Regions from separate parts of the Cohnella yongneupensis genome, predicted to be linked through region 4. Evidence: riboswitches for the same ligand, from Rfam matches in the RefSeq annotation. Region 4 holds a riboswitch; each other region holds the start of a gene.

Region 1 (4,361 bases), on a different contig from region 4:
CGTCTCGCGCAGGAGCGGGTGTACAAGGCGCTTACCGTTACGCTGTTCGCTTTCGTGCTCGTCACGATCGCAACGATGATTTTGGCGACGACCGAGGATCATCCCTTCCTCATGATTTTGTTCGAGGTGACATCGGCTTTCGGTACGGTCGGCTTAACGATGGGGCTGACTACGCAGCTTACGATTGCGGGTAAAATCATTATCATCGTCATGATGTTCATCGGACGTCTAGGTCCGTTAACGCTAACCTACGCGCTAGGACCTAAACAAGAACGCAAGCTTTACCGCGAAGCGGAAGGCAAAATCATAATCGGGTAGGAGAGCAGGACAACATGAAGGCGAATCAATTCATCATTATCGGATTAGGCCGTTTCGGCTCGAGCATCGGCCAAGAGCTTATCCGATTGGGCCACGAAGTGCTCGGCGTCGACCGCGACGAGGAAAAAGTACAGGAGTTGTCCAAAATATTTACGCATGCGATAGTAGCGGATGCGACGGAAGAAGAAGTGCTACGATCGATCGGCGCGCGCAACTTCGATTGCGGCGTCGTCGCGATCGGAGACGATGTCGAGGCTAGCATTTTAGCGACGATCCTGTTGCAGGAGCTCGGCGTGAAGAAAGTAGTGGCGAAGGCGGTGTCCGAGTTGCACGGCCGCGTGTTGGAGCGCATGGGCGTCGACCGCATTATTTATCCCGAGCGCGATATGGGCATTCGCGTCGCGCACCAGCTCGTCTCGCCGAATCTGCTCGATTACATCGAGCTTTCAAAGCAGTATACGATCGCGGAGCTCGCGGTTCCGCAATGCCTATCGGGACAATCGCTCGAAGACGTCAATCCGAGAGGACGGTTCGGTTGCAGCATCGTGGCGATTAACAAACCGAAGGGTATCATCATCGCGCCGGCAGCCAACGATGTGCTTGCCGAGAAGGACGTCATGGTCGTCATCGGGACGAACGAGCAAATTGAGCAGTTCCAGCACTCGCTCAACAAATAATCGATTTGCAGCCGTAAGTATGAAAAAGTTCCCACTTGCTCAGGATATAAGGTAGACGATCGGTCCTGGGAGGGTGGCACAATGGCAGGTTGGCGTTATCGAATCGCGGTGATGGTGCTGGGGGGCGCCGTCACCCTTTTATGTTTGATGGGGTCGGCTCGTTCGGCCGGAGCCGTACCGCCCGGCATACAGTGGACGGATTTGGAACGCAAATTCGAAGGGGTATTCGTCTTATCCGCTTCGCGCGAGTCTAGGAAAGTGGCGCTAACGTTCGATGACGTGCCGGATCCTAGATTTACGGGTCAAGTTCTCGACGTATTAAAGAAAAAGCACGTGACGGCTACTTTTTTCGCTATGGGGACGCGCAGCATGAAACATCCGGATCTGCTTAGGCGCATTAAGCGCGAAGGGCATGACGTAGGCAACCATTCCTACAGCCATCCGGATTTCTCCAAGCTGCCGGTCGAGGACGTGAAGCGGCAGATTACGCGCGCGGAGACGGTCATCGCGGGTATTATCGGTTACAAGCCGAAGCTTGTCCGCCCGCCGTACGGGGAAATTATGCCGGAACAGCTGGAGTGGGCGAAAACGCAAGGGTATACGGTCGTCAATTGGGACGTGGATTCCGCGGATTGGCGGCAATTGACTGAGAATGAAGTGTTCCGCAACGTGACGAAGTCGGTCAGGCCGGGATCGGTCATTCTTATGCATGCGGGAGGCGGGGAAGGGCAAAGTCTCGCCGGTACGGTCAAAGCGCTGCCTCGGATTATCGATTGGCTGAGGGAGCATGACTACGAGCCGGTCTCCTTGTCGGAGCTGCTCGGATTGCCGGTAAAACGCGATAACTCCCTCAAGCAGATGTTGCATCTGCCCGAAGGAGCTATCGAGTAACTTATTTCAAAATGTACACTTTCACGTTCTGAATGCCGAATTCGGAGACGAACGCCGGGGTGCCGGGAATGAAAATATCGACGCGTTTACCTTTGATGGCCGAGCCTTTGTCGGTCGCCGTTCCGACCATGCCGCCGACCGGCAAGCCGTTGAAGTCGTAGCCCGTAATGTACAGCTTCGTTCCGAACGGGATTACGCTCGGATCGACGGCGATCGTACCCAGCTTCAGCGCGTTGCCGAAGTAGTCGACGGCGCCCCAGGGGCCGTTTTCTTCCGGAGCCGACGAGTACGCCGTTGCTTTGATATCGAGCACTTTGGAGTATGCGAGCGAAACCCCTGCATTCGTGGTGATCGATTGCGCCGTAACCGACGGTTGCTCGGTCGACTTCGCCGTGACCGTGTTGGTCGTCGGAATCGAAAGCCGCAAGCCCGCGTAGATGTTCGTCGGGTCCACGTTCGGATTGGCGTCCAGCAGAAGCTGCGTCGGAATGCCGTAATATTGGGATAGCTTCCAGAACGTCGTCGTGTCCGTAGCGATGTGAGTCGTTGCCGCATGGGCGGTTAATGCAGGAATGAGCAGAGCGCCGCCCAAGACGAGCGATGCCGTGCGCGTGCCGAGATTCTTCAGTTTTCGGTTCATAAGTATACTTGCCTCCTAATAAAATGGGGCCGGCGAGGTTAGCTGTCGGGTTCGGATTGGGAGTACAACCCTACGATCGGACGAGCGACGTCTCCGTCGCTAAGTACGTTTCGATTCACCCCGAGTGCAGTCGGCGTTGGACGATGGCCGAGCCATCCGCGCCTATGCGCACGTTAAGTATTTTCCCCCGCACCAAATGGTTTAGGCCAGATTTGGTTGTCCATTCATAGGGAACGATTGTTACACGGTTCCACTCTGAATGGCTTAGATACAAACGTTATGCCGCTATCTTCCAAGATTGGCGGCAACCGTTTATACGTCTTGTAGAGGTTAACACAGCAGGCAGATCGTTGGAACCGGAAAATCCCGGCAATCGCCCTCAAACCCGCGCCGGGACTGCATTTACGGAGTGTTCGTCCGACGGCTGAAATAAGCGGTCATCTCGTCGATCAAATAGCGGGTCGAAGGCGCAAGCCATGCCGGATCCCCGTGAATGATCGATATCGTCCGCTTCGTCTCTTCCAGTTCCGGAATGCGGACCAGGTACAGGTCGTTGTCTGCGAGTAGCTGCTCGCGCATATACGATTTGGGCAAAAGCGTCCCGGCCCGGCACGCGGATAACAACCGGATGATGGCTTCGAACGAATCGATTTCCATGCGAACGTCCGGCTTCAGATTGTATTTACGGAACAGCTCGTCCGTGTGCGTGCGGTACCAGGTGCCCGGCGCGAACAAAATCATGGGCAATCCGTTCAGATCGGACATCGCCAGCTGCGTTCTCTCTAATATATAGTGCGTTCGGGGAAGGACGAGTATGAGGTGATCGTCAAATAAGGGTAAACTTGTAATGGCGGGATCGGCATCGACGGCGGACGCGACGAGACCGAAGTCGACTTTACGCTCCTTCACTAGCGTCGCGATTTCGTGCGCTTTGCCGGTGACCGCTTTGATCTCGAGCTGAGGATGTTTCTCCGTCATCGCTTGGATAAGCTCAGGCAACGTCGTCTGCAGCGTCGTTAGGCTAGCTCCGATCGTGGCGACCGGCGCTTCCTCGGACTTGAAAGCGTTCAGCTTTTGCAAGTAATTGCTGTGGAACCGGCGAAGCTCCAATGCGAATTCATAAGTCAGTTGTCCGGCCGCGGTGAGCTCAAGGCGTTTGCCGATGCGGCGGAACAGGGTCACTTCCAGCTCCGATTCCAGCTTGGCGATTCGCCGGGATAGCGCGGGCTGAGAGACGTTCAGCCGCTCTGCCGCTTTGTTCAGGCTCGTCTGCTCCACGATCGTGGCGAACGCGCGCATGTCATCAAGCATGTCGGACGACTCCTTCATTGTCGAATAAAGGTACCATATGCATAATCGTTATAAGTTATAATAAGAAATATGCAGTTCCATTATAAGCGAAAATAGAGTAACCTATAAAGCGGTGACTGATGGTGGCGAATGGCATTGAAGGCAATGTCTAAGAGCGTCCACAGCGACAATCGCACGGTTACGAAAGGAGAACACATACGGACATGAAAGGGAATTCTTACTTACCGCGCAAGCTTCACTCTTTGCTCGGTGTCATTCCGCTAGGCCTGTTCTTGGTCGAGCACGCATTGACGAACTACTCCGCATACGAAGGCGGAACCGAGGGATTCGCGGACAGCATCGACTTTTTGCACGGGCTTCCGTTGTTACCGTTCCTAGAGCTGTTCTTTATTTGGTTGCCGATTTTGTTCCACGGCGTTTACGGGTTGTACATGGCGTTCCAATCCAACCTTAACGTCGGCCGCTTCAGCTACTCCCGGAACTGGGCGTTCGCGTTGCAACGCGTTACCGGAGTAATCACGTTC
Region 2 (4,361 bases), on a different contig from region 4:
TGAACTTGCTAAGCGGCTGAATAATGCTCCGGTAGTGGGAGTGCAGCGTCACCAATCGGATGTCCGGCCGCCACTTGCTCCATTTTTCCTCGAACAGCGCCTCGTCTTCCCGTTCGAACGGGATGTAGACCGCGATAATTTGATCCGCGTTAAGCGATTGCGCATAGTTAACCGAATGCTCGACGACGTGCGTAATTCCGGATACCGGTACGATGATGACGTTGCCTTTGATCGGCACGGTCGGCTCGCAAGTGGCCAACCGCAGTTGTTCGCCTACGGCTTCGTAATGCTTTTTGATCCGTTGGAAAATAAAGATGATCATCGGCATGAACACGAGAACCGGCCACACTTGGCTGAACTTCGTAACGAAGAACATCATCGTGACGGTAAAGCAAATGATCGCGCCGATCGTATTAATGATGAGCTTCGGAATCCAGCCGCTCGGCTTCTGACGAACCCATTTCACGATCATGCCCACTTGCGCGAGCGTGAACGGAATGAATACGCCGACGGCATATAGCGGGATAAGCTGCTCGGTTTGACCCTTAAAAGCAATGATTAGGATGATCGACAGAAAGCCTAGGCTAATTATTCCGTTCGAATAACCCAACCGGTCGCCCCTGATCGTGAACATGCGCGGAATGAACTTATCTTTCGCCAGATTGACGGCCAAGAGCGGGTAAGCCGAATAGCCGGTATTCGCCGCGAGAATCAAGATCAATGCCGTCGTGCCTTGAATGAAGAAGTACATAAAGTGCCGTCCGAACGTGTGCTCGGCGATCTGGGAGACGACCGTTACGTCGTGCTTCGGCGTTACGCCGTAGTAATACGCCAGCATCACGATGCCGGAGAATAAGATCGCGAGCAACACGCCCATCGCGATCAATGTCTTCGCCGCGTTGTTGGGCGCAGGCGATTTGAAGTTCGGAATGGCGTTCGAGATCGCTTCGACCCCGGTAAGCGCCGAGCTACCCGAGGCGAACGCCTTCAAGAGCAAGAACAAGGAGATGCCCGCAACCGGCGTGCCGACCGAAGTATGCAGCTCCGTCGACACGTCGCCCGTAGCGATCTTGTAGATCCCTACGCCGATCAGGATGAACAGCGCTAGCACGAACAAGTAAACCGGATACGCGAGTATCGAGGCCGATTCCGTAAGCCCGCGCAAATTCAATATCGTAATGAAAACAACGAATATGACCGCGATAATGACCGTGTAGGGATGAAGACTCGGGAAAGCCGACGTTATGGCGTCCGTGCCGGCCGATACGCTTACCGCTACGGTCAGAATATAGTCGACGAGCAATGAACCGCCCGATACTAGTCCAGCCGATAACCCTAAATTTTCCTTCGATACGACGTACGCCCCGCCCCCGTGAGGATAGGCGAAAATAACTTGCCGATAAGATAAAATTAACGCCAGCAACAGGATCAATACGCCGATCGCGATCGGAACCGAATACCACATTGCGGCAGCGCTGATCGTGACCAGGACAAGCAGGATCTGCTCCGGACCGTAAGCAACCGACGACAAGGCGTCCGAGGATAAGATGGCCAGCGCCTTCGTCTTGATCAGCTTTTGCTCCCCTAATTCGTTCGATTTAAGGGGTCGCCCGATCAACAATCTTTTAATGGAATGCATGCCTTACACCGCCAAGTCTAAAGTTATGAAGTCGATACGATGACACAACAAAAAAAACCGCAGAGGTTTCCCCTGCGGCCGGTAATCGTGCCGAAGTTGTGTCTCCTCTAAGACGCTTACGAGGTTAGCTGACGGATTCGGGCGTGTAGAGTCGCCCTACGATAACGGTCTAATGACGCGTTCATCGATTCACCCCGCGCGGCGAGCGGAAAGCCCGTCGCAGATTGGTTCCCCCGTTCCTTAGACTTCAAGGACTCAGCGTATGCTTTTATTATGAAGTTGATGGAATGATCATATTCCTCTCGCTCCGATCTGTAAATCTCGATTTTCCGTCCGATTCCGGCGTAATCGCCATATTTGCGTCATGAATGCGCATACACTTCGCCTACCCGTCGCGCAGCATCTCCACCATGCCTCATTCATCGAATTACCGCTTGCGGTTGATCTGCCGCTTGAAAAAGCGAATAATAAGCCCTTCCCGTATCAGGGCTTATTATTCGCTGGCTACGCCGGTTATATTTGACGATATACATGGGAAAATTTGTTATTCACTTATTTAGGTTTCTCCAGCTTCCGAGGCTCGTAATATCTTCCGCGCCTGCCCATTCGGATGCGTAGCCTTCGCATATGAAGCCAGGCACTTCCGTACCGTCCGCTAGCTCGACCTTGCCGATTCCGAGCGGACTCGGAATCAAGGCGACGAACGAGCCGAACGCCGTCAACGGCAGCTCCCACAGTTCCAATGCGATTGGCGCGCCGCCATTGGTGAGCTTGATTAATCCCGGCTTCGCCGGCGTCGTCGGCAGCTTGAGCAAGCGATACTTGGCGGCCGTCGTCGACTCTCGCACGAACGTCCCTCCGCGTTCCAGCAGCTGTTTCTCGAGCGGGAATCCGCGCATATGCAAGCCGCATACCGCCACTAACGTAGTGTCCGAAGTTGACATGGGCATTCCTCCTGGAAGTTTATTGGCGTATCGGGGACAGCGGATTTGCGATCCGCGCTTGGGTCTGCGCCACGGCTTGCGCGCAGCCGCGGATCAGATCTTCCCGCTCCGCCGTAGCGAATAGCGTGATGCCGAACGGTAACTCCGCCGCCGCATCACCCGCCGGAATCGCGATCGCGCATAGATCCAGCAGGTTGCAGTGGTTTGTATACCTTCCCATGTCGCGGTTCGTCGCAATGGGGTCTTGCCGTACTTGCTCGCGCGTCCAAGTGCCGCCGGCCGTCGGCATGACGAGCACCGCGTCCTTCAGCCGCATGCGCGCTTCGAGCTTGTAAGCTTGCAGCTTGTGCATCGCTTGGAACAACGACGCGGCCGAATGCTTGGGGTCGGCTCCCGTTCTAAGAATGCGTTCGGTCACGGGAAGCGATGCTCCCGGATTCGCCTCGACGAACGCGCCGAGACCCGCCCATCGCTCCGCTACCCACGGACCTTCGTACAGAACGGATGCAGCTTCGCCGTACATCGCGACGTCGACTTCCTCGACGGGAATGTCCAGCGTCCGCAGCGTCGCGACCGCAGCCTGCCAAGCCTGCTCGTATTCGGCCGCGTAAGGGCCGTAGAACCCCAGCGTGCCCGCGGTCGGCACGCAGATGCGCGATGGCAGCGCGGCGGTCGGCGAGGGCAGCGGTCGGGACCAAGGGTCGCTCTCGTGAGGACCGCGAACGACACGGTCGACCTCGAACGCATCGGCAGCATCCCACGCGAATACCGTGACGCAGTCCAAGCTCTCGCACGCAGGCACGACGCCTCGCACCGGCCACGCGCCAAGGCTCGGCTTATAGCCGACGAGCCGGTTCAGGTGTGCCGGAACGCGCCCCGAGCCCGCCGTATCGGTGCCAAGGGAGAATGCCGCGTGACCGCGAGCTACCGCGACCGCCGAGCCGCTGCTCGAGCCGCCGCTAATGAGTTCTGGCCTAAGCGCGTTATGCGTCTCGCCGTATGGACTTCGCGTCCCGACGAGCCCCGTGGCGAATTGGTCGAGGTTCGTCTTGCCTAGCGGAATCGCTCCCGCTTCGATGAGCCGGGCAACGACCGCGGCATCCTCGGAGGGCTGGTAGGCGTACGCCGGACAACCCGCCGTCGTCGGCGCGCCGGACCAATCGATATTGTCTTTGATCGCGAACGGAATGCCCCACAGCGGCGCTTGCGCCGGATCGATTCCGTTCAACCGAAGGAGAAAAGGCTCGATCCGAGACCACTCCGGCGGAGTGATCCATATATTCATTTCTTGATCCTGCTTCGCGCGAAGGATAATCTCCCCCACGACCTCTGCCGGTGTCGTCTCGCCGCTCCGATAACGCTCCCTAAGCTCATTTATCTTGAGCGCTTGAGGTGTTTTGGCCGCGTCCATAAGTCTCCTCCTCGTCCTTTACTTCATAATACTGGCGATAAGCTGCCCCGAATGCACCGGATCCCCTGGCGTAACGAAGAGCGAGCCGATGATTCCGTCCGAGGGAGCTTGCTGGGCGAACTCCATCTTCATGCTCTCTTGGATGATGAGCGTGTCGCCTTTCTTCACTTCCTGTCCCGGCGTCACGAGCACTTTCCATACGCTGCCCGGCATCGGCGTCCGTACGGCGACGGCGCCTTCCGGCAGAACGTTCTCTTCGGTAGGCTTCGCCGTCTCTTGCTCGGAGACATACTCGGCGAGACCAAGCCGCTTCCAGCTCTCCCGCTCCGCCTGGAAAGCCGTCTGCTGCTTATGCTTGAAAGCGTCC
Region 3 (4,361 bases), on a different contig from region 4:
ACTTAAAGGCCGAAGTACCTAAACAGGACAGGACGCGGTGGTCGTCCGGCATTACGCAGCTGATCGAAGGAATATTCGGAACGATAGCCTGGTGAGGTGATGGGATCCATGAGAGCACGATTAAAAAAGGGATGGGACATGACCGTACGGCATAAGTATGTGTTGGTTCTCCTATTTCTGTACCGCCTGCTGTGGGGATTCTTCCTCTACCGGTTCGTCGACTCGGTCGTGACGCCGATATTGGCGCGTTACCCGAGCGATCATCCGAACGAGGACGCCGCCAAGCTGTTTCTCGTCGAAGCGCAGTTCCGCATCCTTAAGACTGATCTACTTAACGAAACATTGCTGCTGCTCGGCGCGTTGCTGCTCGTGCGCATGATTCTCACGCCGCTCTTGAACGCCGGCGTATACTACTCCTTCCACCATGCGGAGGATGGAGCAGGTACGCAGGTGCTGTCCGGCATGAGGCGGGCATGGAAACCGGTGACCGCGCTTTACTGGCTGGAGAACGGACTGTCCGCGCTCCCCGCCCTATGGCTGCTGCCGCTTGCCCGAGACCGCTTCTATTCCGACGATTCCGTATCGGATTGGATGCAAGGGTTGCTCCCTTACGCCGTCCTATGGCTCGCCTGGGGGTTCCTGCTCCACCTGCTGTTTCAGTTCATGCAGTTCGGAGCCGTATCCAAGGAAGGGGTATTGAAAGGCGGCGGACACGCGCTGCGCAAAGGGCTCCCGTTAATCGCCGTCACGCTCGTCATGGTCGGCATCGGGATCGCGGTGTCTTTGGCGGCATCGGCCGTCGCGCTTCTCTGGTCAGGGTTTCTCGCCGTCGCGCTGCATCAGGCCTTCCACTTCGTCCGTTCGCTTCTGACGCTGTGGACATCGGCTTCTCAATATCACGTCTGGCGCGAATCGTAAGTTGCCTCTTTGTCCCCTATTCGACATGATCTGCCCGGGACACTCCCCGGTTGCTCTCCATTTTGGAGGGCAGCCGGGGTTTGGCGTTATTATCGGCGAGTAAAAATGTGCGGAAAGGACGGTGTAAATCCCCAGTAAACTAATCAAGATTAATAAATTCTAATTTAGCATTTGCAGGAAATTCGTCAGAATCACCGAATATCTAAGGCTGTGTGTAAAAAATTTGCCGAGTCCCCGCGCACCGGGGAACGGGGGAACCATTTAGTACGGGTGAATTGGCTTCGCTTCGCAGGAGCCATAGGGAACCTTCAACCGAACCCTCCAGCTAACCTCGTAGGCATTGGAAGGAGTCACCAGCTTTGCGCAAGCTATCGGTCATTCTTTTTTCTCTTGCAATGCTCTTGCTTGTCCAAGTCGGAAGCGTGTTCGCGGATTCCAAGCTGGATAACGAGATCGACAAGCTGATCGGCGTCGATTACCACTACGGCGGTACGTCGACCAAAGGCTTCGATTGCTCCGGCTTCACGCAATACGTATACAAGCAACTGGGCATCGATCTCCTGAGATCCTCTAGAGATCAAGCAACGCAAGGAAAGAAAGTCTCCAAGGACAACTTGCGTCCGGGAGACCTCGTGTTCTTCAAAACGAACGGCAGAACAATATCTCATGTGGGCATTTACGTCGGCGATGGCAAGTTCGCTCATGCTTCCGTTAGAAGAGGCATTACGATCAGCAGCCTGTCCGAGAAAGCCTACAGAAACATATTCGTTACCGCCCGTCGCGTTATGGACACGGAAACTTATGAAGCATTGGCAACCGAGTACGATCCGGCGGACGACGAGTTAACCGGACCTGCAGATTCGGGCGCTACGGATGAACCGTTGGAATAAGCTTCGGCTATTCCATCACACGACAAAGCCCCGCCAAATGGCGGGGCTTTGTTTTTGCGTTTTGTGCGCGGTGCGCGGGCAGATTTGTGTGAATGCCAACGGGCATTTGTCGCTGCAACCTCGCCTCGCAACGCTACAGCGACGAAACTCTCTATCTCGACTCTGCAACCTTGCCTTGCAATGCTACAGCGAACATTCTCACCCTCGCGTCCCTGTAACCTTGCCTCGCAACGCTACAGCGAACAATCTCACCATCGCGACCCTGTAACCGTGCCTTGCAACGCTACAGCGACGAAATTCTCTATCGCGACCCTGTAACCGTGCCTCGCACCGCTACAGCGAACATTCTCTCTATCGCGACCCTGTAACCTTGCCTCGCAATGCTACAGCAAACAATCTCACCTTCGCGACCCTGTAACCGTGCCTTGCAACGCTACAGCGAACATTCTCACCATCGCGACCCTGTAACCTCGCCTCGCAACGCTACAGCGAACAATCTCACCTGCGCAACTCTGTAACCGTGCCCCGCACCGCTACAGCCGCATACGTCCTCCAACAAATCAAGCCTTCCCAGCCGGGACGGCAGCTTCCATCGGATACGGATGATCTTCCACCTGCGGAATTTTCTTCTTGATCAGCTTCTCGATGTCCTTCAAATACGGCAACTCCTCGTATTCGCAGAAGGAAATCGCGATCCCGCTCAGTCCGGCGCGGCCGGTACGGCCGATCCGATGCACGTAGGTTTCCGGCACGTTCGGAAGGTTATAGTTGATAACATGCGACAATTCGTCGATGTCGATCCCTCTGGCCGCGATGTCCGTCGCCACGAGCACGCGAGTCGCGCCGCTCTTGAAGTTGTTCAGCGCCGCCTGGCGAGCGTTCTGCGACTTATCGCCGTGAATCGCCTGCGCCGAAATTTGCGCCTTGCTCAATCCGCGTACGACGCGGTCGGCGCCATGCTTCGTGCGGGTGAACACAAGCGCGGACACGATCGACTTATCCTGCAGCAAATGAATGAGCAATTGCAGCTTGTTCGGCTTATCGACGAGATAGACCGATTGCGTAATGCGATCCGCCGTCGAGGACACCGGCGTAATCTCGATGCGCACCGGATTCACGAGCAACGATTTCACCATCTCCGCGATTTCCGGCGGCATCGTCGCCGAGAAAAACAACGTCTGACGCTTCGTCGGCAGCTTGGCGACGATTCTCTTCATATCGTGGGCGAAGCCCATGTCGAGCATCCGATCGGCTTCATCCAGGACAAGAATTTGTACGTGACGCAGATCGACGACGTTCTGGTTCATTAAGTCGATCAGTCTTCCCGGCGTCGCGATAACGATATCCGCGCCACGCCCGAGCGATTCCTCCTGGCCTTTCTGCGATACGCCGCCAACGATGACCGCGCTGCGCAGCTTCGTGAATTTACCGTACGCCCGGATGTTGTCGTCAATTTGAATCGCGAGCTCACGCGTCGGCGTGAGGATCAATGCGCGAATCGGACGCCGCTGCCCCTGTTGCCCAGCCGGTTGCTCGCTTAAAAGTTGTATGATCGGAAGCGCGAATGCAGCCGTTTTTCCCGTCCCCGTCTGCGCGCAGCCGAACAAGTCTCTTCCCGCCAACACCGGCGGAATCGCTTGCTCCTGGATCGGCGTCGGCTTTACGTAGTTTTCTTGCGCTAATGCCTTCAGTATCGAAGGCACGATGTTCAAATCTTGGAATGTCATAAGATCTCCTTCTCGTTATCGTTCGTCTAACCCGATTCTACGATCATACCCGTCCGCAGGATAACCTGCAACTCATCCCGCTACCGCGTTGATCCAAGTCAGTTGTTTACGCCCGCGATTAGCGCTTTGTATTTCTCGTGCTCGACCGCCCATAAATCCATGCGCGATTCGATCGTTCTTCCGTCCAGAAGCGCCTCGATAACGTCCAGACAAACGTGCCACCCGGCAAGGTCTTTAGGCGTATGATCCGTTATTTTGCCGATCTTCTCGATTAGCAGCATTCGACAGCCGCCGGGCTCCGAGCTCAACTCGAACCGAACGCTATCTTCGCCCCACGTATAGGAAAGAACGGAATTAGATACCACCTCTATAATCCGCATATCTATGAACGTGCCGTTGCGCATATCGAATTTAATGATGCCGCCTTCCCGAAGGTCCTCGACGCTTAATTCGGAGAACCATTGCGATAGCTTGTCATTGTGCGTCAACCATGACCACGCTTGTTCGACCTCATGCTTCAGATGACGTTCGAAACGCGCTATGTATTCGCCGCCGGCTTTCTCTAATGAAGCCAAAGCTTGCATGCTATCTCTCCTCTAATGAATGCGTCAGACGTGCGCGTCCGGAAATTTATCGGCTACCAAGTTCAAAATAACGTTATCCGTTCTCGCCGTGAACGTCCATTCGGCCACGGTATAACCGCCTGGCTCTCCCCTTCCGCTATTATCGTTATCTCTACTATAGCATGCCCTTTAGTCTCTCATTATTTACCTTCTCATAGACGGCTACGCTCAGTATACTTTCAGCCAATTATCATATTCGTTTA
Region 4 (4,361 bases):
TGCACGACGCTCACGTGCGGATAAGGCGACAGCACGTCGCCTAGAATCGGAATGAGCCTTCTGTCGATCTCTACCGCCGTTACTTTGCCCGCGGCTTGCGCGAGCTGTTCCGTCAGAGAGCCGATGCCCGGCCCGACTTCGAGCGCGCCCTTCGTCTCATCAAGACCCGCCGCGTCGATTATACGGTCCAGGACGGACAGATCGATGAGGAAGTTCTGCCCTAAGCTCTTCTTGAAGGTAAACCCGTGCTTGCGGATAATCTCCTTCGTGCGGCTAGAGGTTGCGATATCGTTAGTCGACGCTGCCGCTCCGCTCGTACTGACGCTTGCTTTTGGGCTTCTGCCCGCGAAGTTCGGCTTAGCCTTCTTGCCCTCGTATCTCGGATTGGTTGCCTTGCCCTCAAAGTTCGGCTTCTCCGCCTTGCCCGCGAAGTTCGACTTCTCCGCCTTGCCTCCAGCCTTATACGGTTTGTACGGAGGTTTCGTGTTAGTAGGTTTGTTCACTTGAATTTACAGCCCTTCCCGCTCCAGCTGTTCCAACGCGGCGACGAACTCTTCGCGCGTGATGCGGAACATGAGACATCTTTTATGAAATTGTTTACCGTTGGCATACCCGATACCGAGCAACTCGCCCATCCGCTCTCTGCGGCGCGCGGAGGAGGCGTGAACGATTAGACCCGCGTCCAGCAGATCGCTCCATTCGATCTCCTGTAGCTCCCCAACGCCGCCCTCAGGGCCTCGTACGCGATCGATTGCCCTGCGAATCGCTTCGTCCGACGCATGCTCGACGCCCAGCCCTCTCGAGCCTCTGGCTTCGTCCTTCGTCAAGAAAGCGTGCTTGGCTCCCGGAACGCGCTCTGCGACGATCTTGCGAATGCGCTCCCCGGGCGCGTCCGGATCGGTCAAAATAATGACGCCCCGCCTCTCCTGCGCCAGCTCGATTCGCCTCAACACGTTCTCTCCGATAGCCGAGCCGCCCGTCTCGATCGTGTCGGCGCCGATTGCCCGCCTTACGGCCGTCGTATCGTCTTTGCCCTCTACGACAATCATCTCTTGAAACATGTTCGTTCATTCCGCCTTTACCGTACTCGTCCCGGCAGCCGAAGCCACCCCTATGTATCGTATAACACAAAACGGGAAGAAGCGCCAATGACGCCTCTTCCCGATTGTTCACGTAGCCGCTATTAATTCGACGACGGCTTAACCGGACCGATCACGTATACCGTGTAGCCCTTCTTCATGCCGAAGCGATCGGCATGCTTCTCGCTGTCGTAATACACGTCGATCTTCTTGCCTTTGACCGCGCTGCCCGTATCTTCCGCGCGACGGAAGCCGATCCCTTCGATGTATACCCACCAACCGATCGGAATGACTCTAGGGTCCACGGCGATCGTACGGCCCTCTTGAACGATGGCGCCTGACGATGTTACGCCGAAGCCCTCGTCGCCTTTCGATTTGCCCGTTGACGCGAAGCCGGCGGAATACGCCGTCAGCGTAACGTTACTAAGCATCCGCTTGACCTTAACCGACCTGCCGTTCAGCTTTACCGTCGACGCTTCGGAAGCGGAAGGCTTGCCGTTATAAGTCAACGTCTTTACTTCGGGTTTCTTCGTGCCGATCGCGACCACTTGCTGAACAGCCGGCTTGGAGACAGTCTTCTCCAACAGCTTCTCGCTTACAAGTTTCCCGTCCTCGTACACTTTGGCCGTGCGAAGGACCACTTGTCCTTCTTGACCCGTCTTTACGACCTTCTTCTTGCCTTCGGCCAGATCCGCGTTCTTCTGCTCGACGACTTCGAACGCAACCGCGTGCGACGTCTCATCGACTTCCGTCCGAACGCGCGTAATGACCACTTTCATTCCTTCGGTTAGCGGCGTGTTCTGCGACGGGGAAATGCGGTCTTCGCTGCCTAGCGAAAGATTCAATTCCTTGATCACTTGCCCGACCGTGTCCGCAGCCGTATACTTCACGGCTTCTTTCCCGTCGGCTTTAACCGTAACGCTCTTCGCACGATCGATAACGATCGTGCTTCCCTCGACCAATTCCCCCGTCGTCAATGACAGACGATCGTAAGGACCGACTCTAATCTGTTGCTCTTCCAGAACGCTCTGAACATCGGACGTTCTGGTCTGGATGACCGAAGTCATTCCGTTGTCTACGATGGAAATGTTTTTGGCCGCTACGGGATTCAGTAACGACACGAACATGATGATGATTGCGAAAGAGAGAATTGCGCCTAGAATAACGATGCGCAAGTGCTCATGTTTCCATCGCAACAGTGCGATAAGCTTGCCGGTCGGTCGTGGATCATGGGTTTCCTGCCCGAAAGCCTCAGGAATGTCTCCCATTTTCTCGCTCCTCCTTCATAGCCCCGCCGTCGACTGTGATGCACGACTGTAGTCTGACGCGACTATCCTATTTTGTTAACGACGCCCGCTTCCGGCCATGCAGCTTTGACCGTTCGGCAGCGCGCCGCCTTGCTCCAATCTCGATTCAACTACGCGGGTACAATCATCCATAACCCTTTTTTTCAACACAAAAAGCCACCGACAGAGGACCTGTTCGTGGCTTCCGCTTAGACGAATAAGGGAAATGGGGCAGCACGAGGTTGACCTCTCTCTACTACGCTTACGAGGTTAGCTGTCGGGTTCGGGCGAAGAGAGTCGCCCTATTCGCTCTTGCGCGTTCAGGAGAGCTTCTTAGAAAGCTTCCTAACCGGCCTCGCGAAATTCACCCCAAGATTGCTCGGACCGCTTTGGACGAATAATGAATCGTCGCCGCGTCGGGTCCCCCGCTCTCCGTATTGGAGATTCAGCGCACTGGAAAAGGGATGCCATATTCAAACTTCTGAACTAGATGATACATTCTACCTATAGACCGTGTAAAGATGGCGTAAAGGACGAATTTGACCGTTTTTTCCTGAATTCTCCGAGAAAAACCGCAATTAGAGCTACAAAATACAGTTTTTTCTACGCAACGGACCCTTTTTCTTCGATTGTAACCGTTTTATCTCGGTAGACCCAAACAGCGCCTTGCGTTGTCGCTCGTAATTTGTGCAATTTCTTCCAGTTTTAGCCCTTTAATCTCTGCCGCGGTCTCGGCCACGAGTCGCACGTATGCGGATTCATTTCGCTGTCCTCGATGGGGGTGCGGAGTCAAATAGGGTGCATCCGTCTCCACCAATAATCGATCCAACGGAACTTGGTCCAACACCTCTTTGGGCACCCTCGCGTTCTTGAACGTAACCGGTCCTCCGAACGAAATATAGAAGTTCATGTCCAAGCACATCTTGGCCATCTCCCAGCTTCCGGAGTAGCAATGCATGATTCCCCCGACTTCCGAGGCGTTCTCCTCGCGCAGCAATTTAACGATATCCTCGTGCGCATCGCGGTTATGAATGACGATGGGCTTGTTCAGTCGGCGCGCAAGCCGGATCTGCTCGCGGAAAACCGTATGTTGAAGCTCCTTGGGCGAGGTGTCCCAGTAATAGTCCAAACCGATTTCGCCGATGGCCACGACTTTTGGATGCGCGCAAAGCGCTTCGATCCAAGCCAGATCTTCTTCAAGCCGCATATCGATCGCGTCGGTCGGATGCCAACCGACGGCTGCATAGATGAACGGGTATTGCTCGGCAAGCGCCATCGTTGTCGGTATCGTTTCCCGATTGAAGCCGATGTTGACGATCGTGTCGATTCCTGCCGCTTTAGCGCGCGCGATAACCTCTTCTCTGTCGTTGTCGAATTTCGGGGAGTCCAGGTGCGCATGGGTGTCGATTAGCATGTCGGAAGTTGTTTCCCTTCTATTATATAGAGAGTTTGTTGCGAGTTTCTGAGCTTAGCCGCAAAATGTGCTTTCGTACCTCGTCATCGGGGTAATAGATATAGTATTTGCCCCGATGAATACCGGCAATCGACCGAATGATGTCTGACTTCACGGATATTTCCGTAAGCTGTTCACGCTCGTCCAGGAGTAAGATCGGAAGCTTCCCTCTGCTACCCGGCAGCAGTTCCGGCTTATAGATATCGTAGGGCGAGTCGTAAGGCGTATCGACCTCTAGATGATAGTCGGGATTCAAGCCGATCGATCGCCACTCCTCCCTAGCATCAGCAAGCCATGCCTCGTCCTTATCCTCCAGCGGCGTATATTTGTACAGCTGCCGGTTCAAAAATCGACTGCATAAATTCGACAGCAACGCGTCTTCTTCGAGCTCCCACTGTCGAAACGCCGTCTGCACGCACGACTCGTCTAGCATTAAATAATGCGACAAGTTTAGCGTTCCTTCTAATAAATGCGCGATCGCCGGAAGCATGAACGCGAACGCATAACCTTCCCGCTTCAACTCGCCAGCCCTGCGGAAAATTT

The links. A riboswitch is a leader RNA that binds a small molecule or an ion and turns the genes downstream of it on or off. The one in region 4 is predicted to bind cyclic di-AMP.
Region 1: linked by a shared signal. The riboswitch ahead of ACFPQ4_RS03595 (3D domain-containing protein) and the one ahead of ACFPQ4_RS11110 (ubiquitin-like domain-containing protein) in region 4 are both predicted to bind cyclic di-AMP.
Region 2: linked by a shared signal. The riboswitch ahead of ACFPQ4_RS05325 (APC family permease) and the one ahead of ACFPQ4_RS11110 (ubiquitin-like domain-containing protein) in region 4 are both predicted to bind cyclic di-AMP.
Region 3: linked by a shared signal. The riboswitch ahead of ACFPQ4_RS06265 (C40 family peptidase) and the one ahead of ACFPQ4_RS11110 (ubiquitin-like domain-containing protein) in region 4 are both predicted to bind cyclic di-AMP.

What each region holds. Positions count from the first base shown of each region.
Region 1 covers NZ_JBHSNC010000010.1:171,563-175,923, reverse strand. Annotated here, with positions in the region: gene ACFPQ4_RS03610 (TrkH family potassium uptake protein) at 1-318, shown strand, start outside; gene ACFPQ4_RS03605 (potassium channel family protein) at 333-995, shown strand; gene ACFPQ4_RS03600 (polysaccharide deacetylase family protein) at 1,077-1,886, shown strand; gene ACFPQ4_RS03595 (3D domain-containing protein) at 1,888-2,526, opposite strand; cyclic di-AMP (ydaO/yuaA leader) riboswitch at 2,537-2,744, opposite strand; gene ACFPQ4_RS03590 (LysR family transcriptional regulator) at 2,929-3,837, opposite strand; gene ACFPQ4_RS03585 (succinate dehydrogenase cytochrome b558 subunit) at 4,041-4,361, shown strand, end outside.
Region 2 covers NZ_JBHSNC010000013.1:72,216-76,576, reverse strand. Annotated here, with positions in the region: gene ACFPQ4_RS05325 (APC family permease) at 1-1,639, opposite strand, end outside; cyclic di-AMP (ydaO/yuaA leader) riboswitch at 1,738-1,910, opposite strand; gene ACFPQ4_RS05320 (allophanate hydrolase-related protein) at 2,188-2,583, opposite strand; gene ACFPQ4_RS05315 (allophanate hydrolase) at 2,603-3,994, opposite strand; gene uca (urea carboxylase) at 4,013-4,361, opposite strand, start outside.
Region 3 covers NZ_JBHSNC010000019.1:56,345-60,705, reverse strand. Annotated here, with positions in the region: gene ACFPQ4_RS06275 (M1 family metallopeptidase) at 1-95, shown strand, start outside; gene ACFPQ4_RS06270 (hypothetical protein) at 109-918, shown strand; cyclic di-AMP (ydaO/yuaA leader) riboswitch at 1,133-1,273, shown strand; gene ACFPQ4_RS06265 (C40 family peptidase) at 1,278-1,808, shown strand; gene ACFPQ4_RS06260 (DEAD/DEAH box helicase) at 2,369-3,535, opposite strand; gene ACFPQ4_RS06255 (SRPBCC family protein) at 3,634-4,119, opposite strand.
Region 4 covers NZ_JBHSNC010000035.1:13,851-18,211, reverse strand. Annotated here, with positions in the region: gene rsmA (16S rRNA (adenine(1518)-N(6)/adenine(1519)-N(6))-dimethyltransferase RsmA) at 1-287, opposite strand, end outside; gene rnmV (ribonuclease M5) at 510-1,061, opposite strand; gene ACFPQ4_RS11110 (ubiquitin-like domain-containing protein) at 1,184-2,347, opposite strand; cyclic di-AMP (ydaO/yuaA leader) riboswitch at 2,610-2,826, opposite strand; gene ACFPQ4_RS11105 (TatD family hydrolase) at 3,006-3,779, opposite strand; gene ACFPQ4_RS11100 (HD domain-containing protein) at 3,802-4,361, opposite strand, start outside.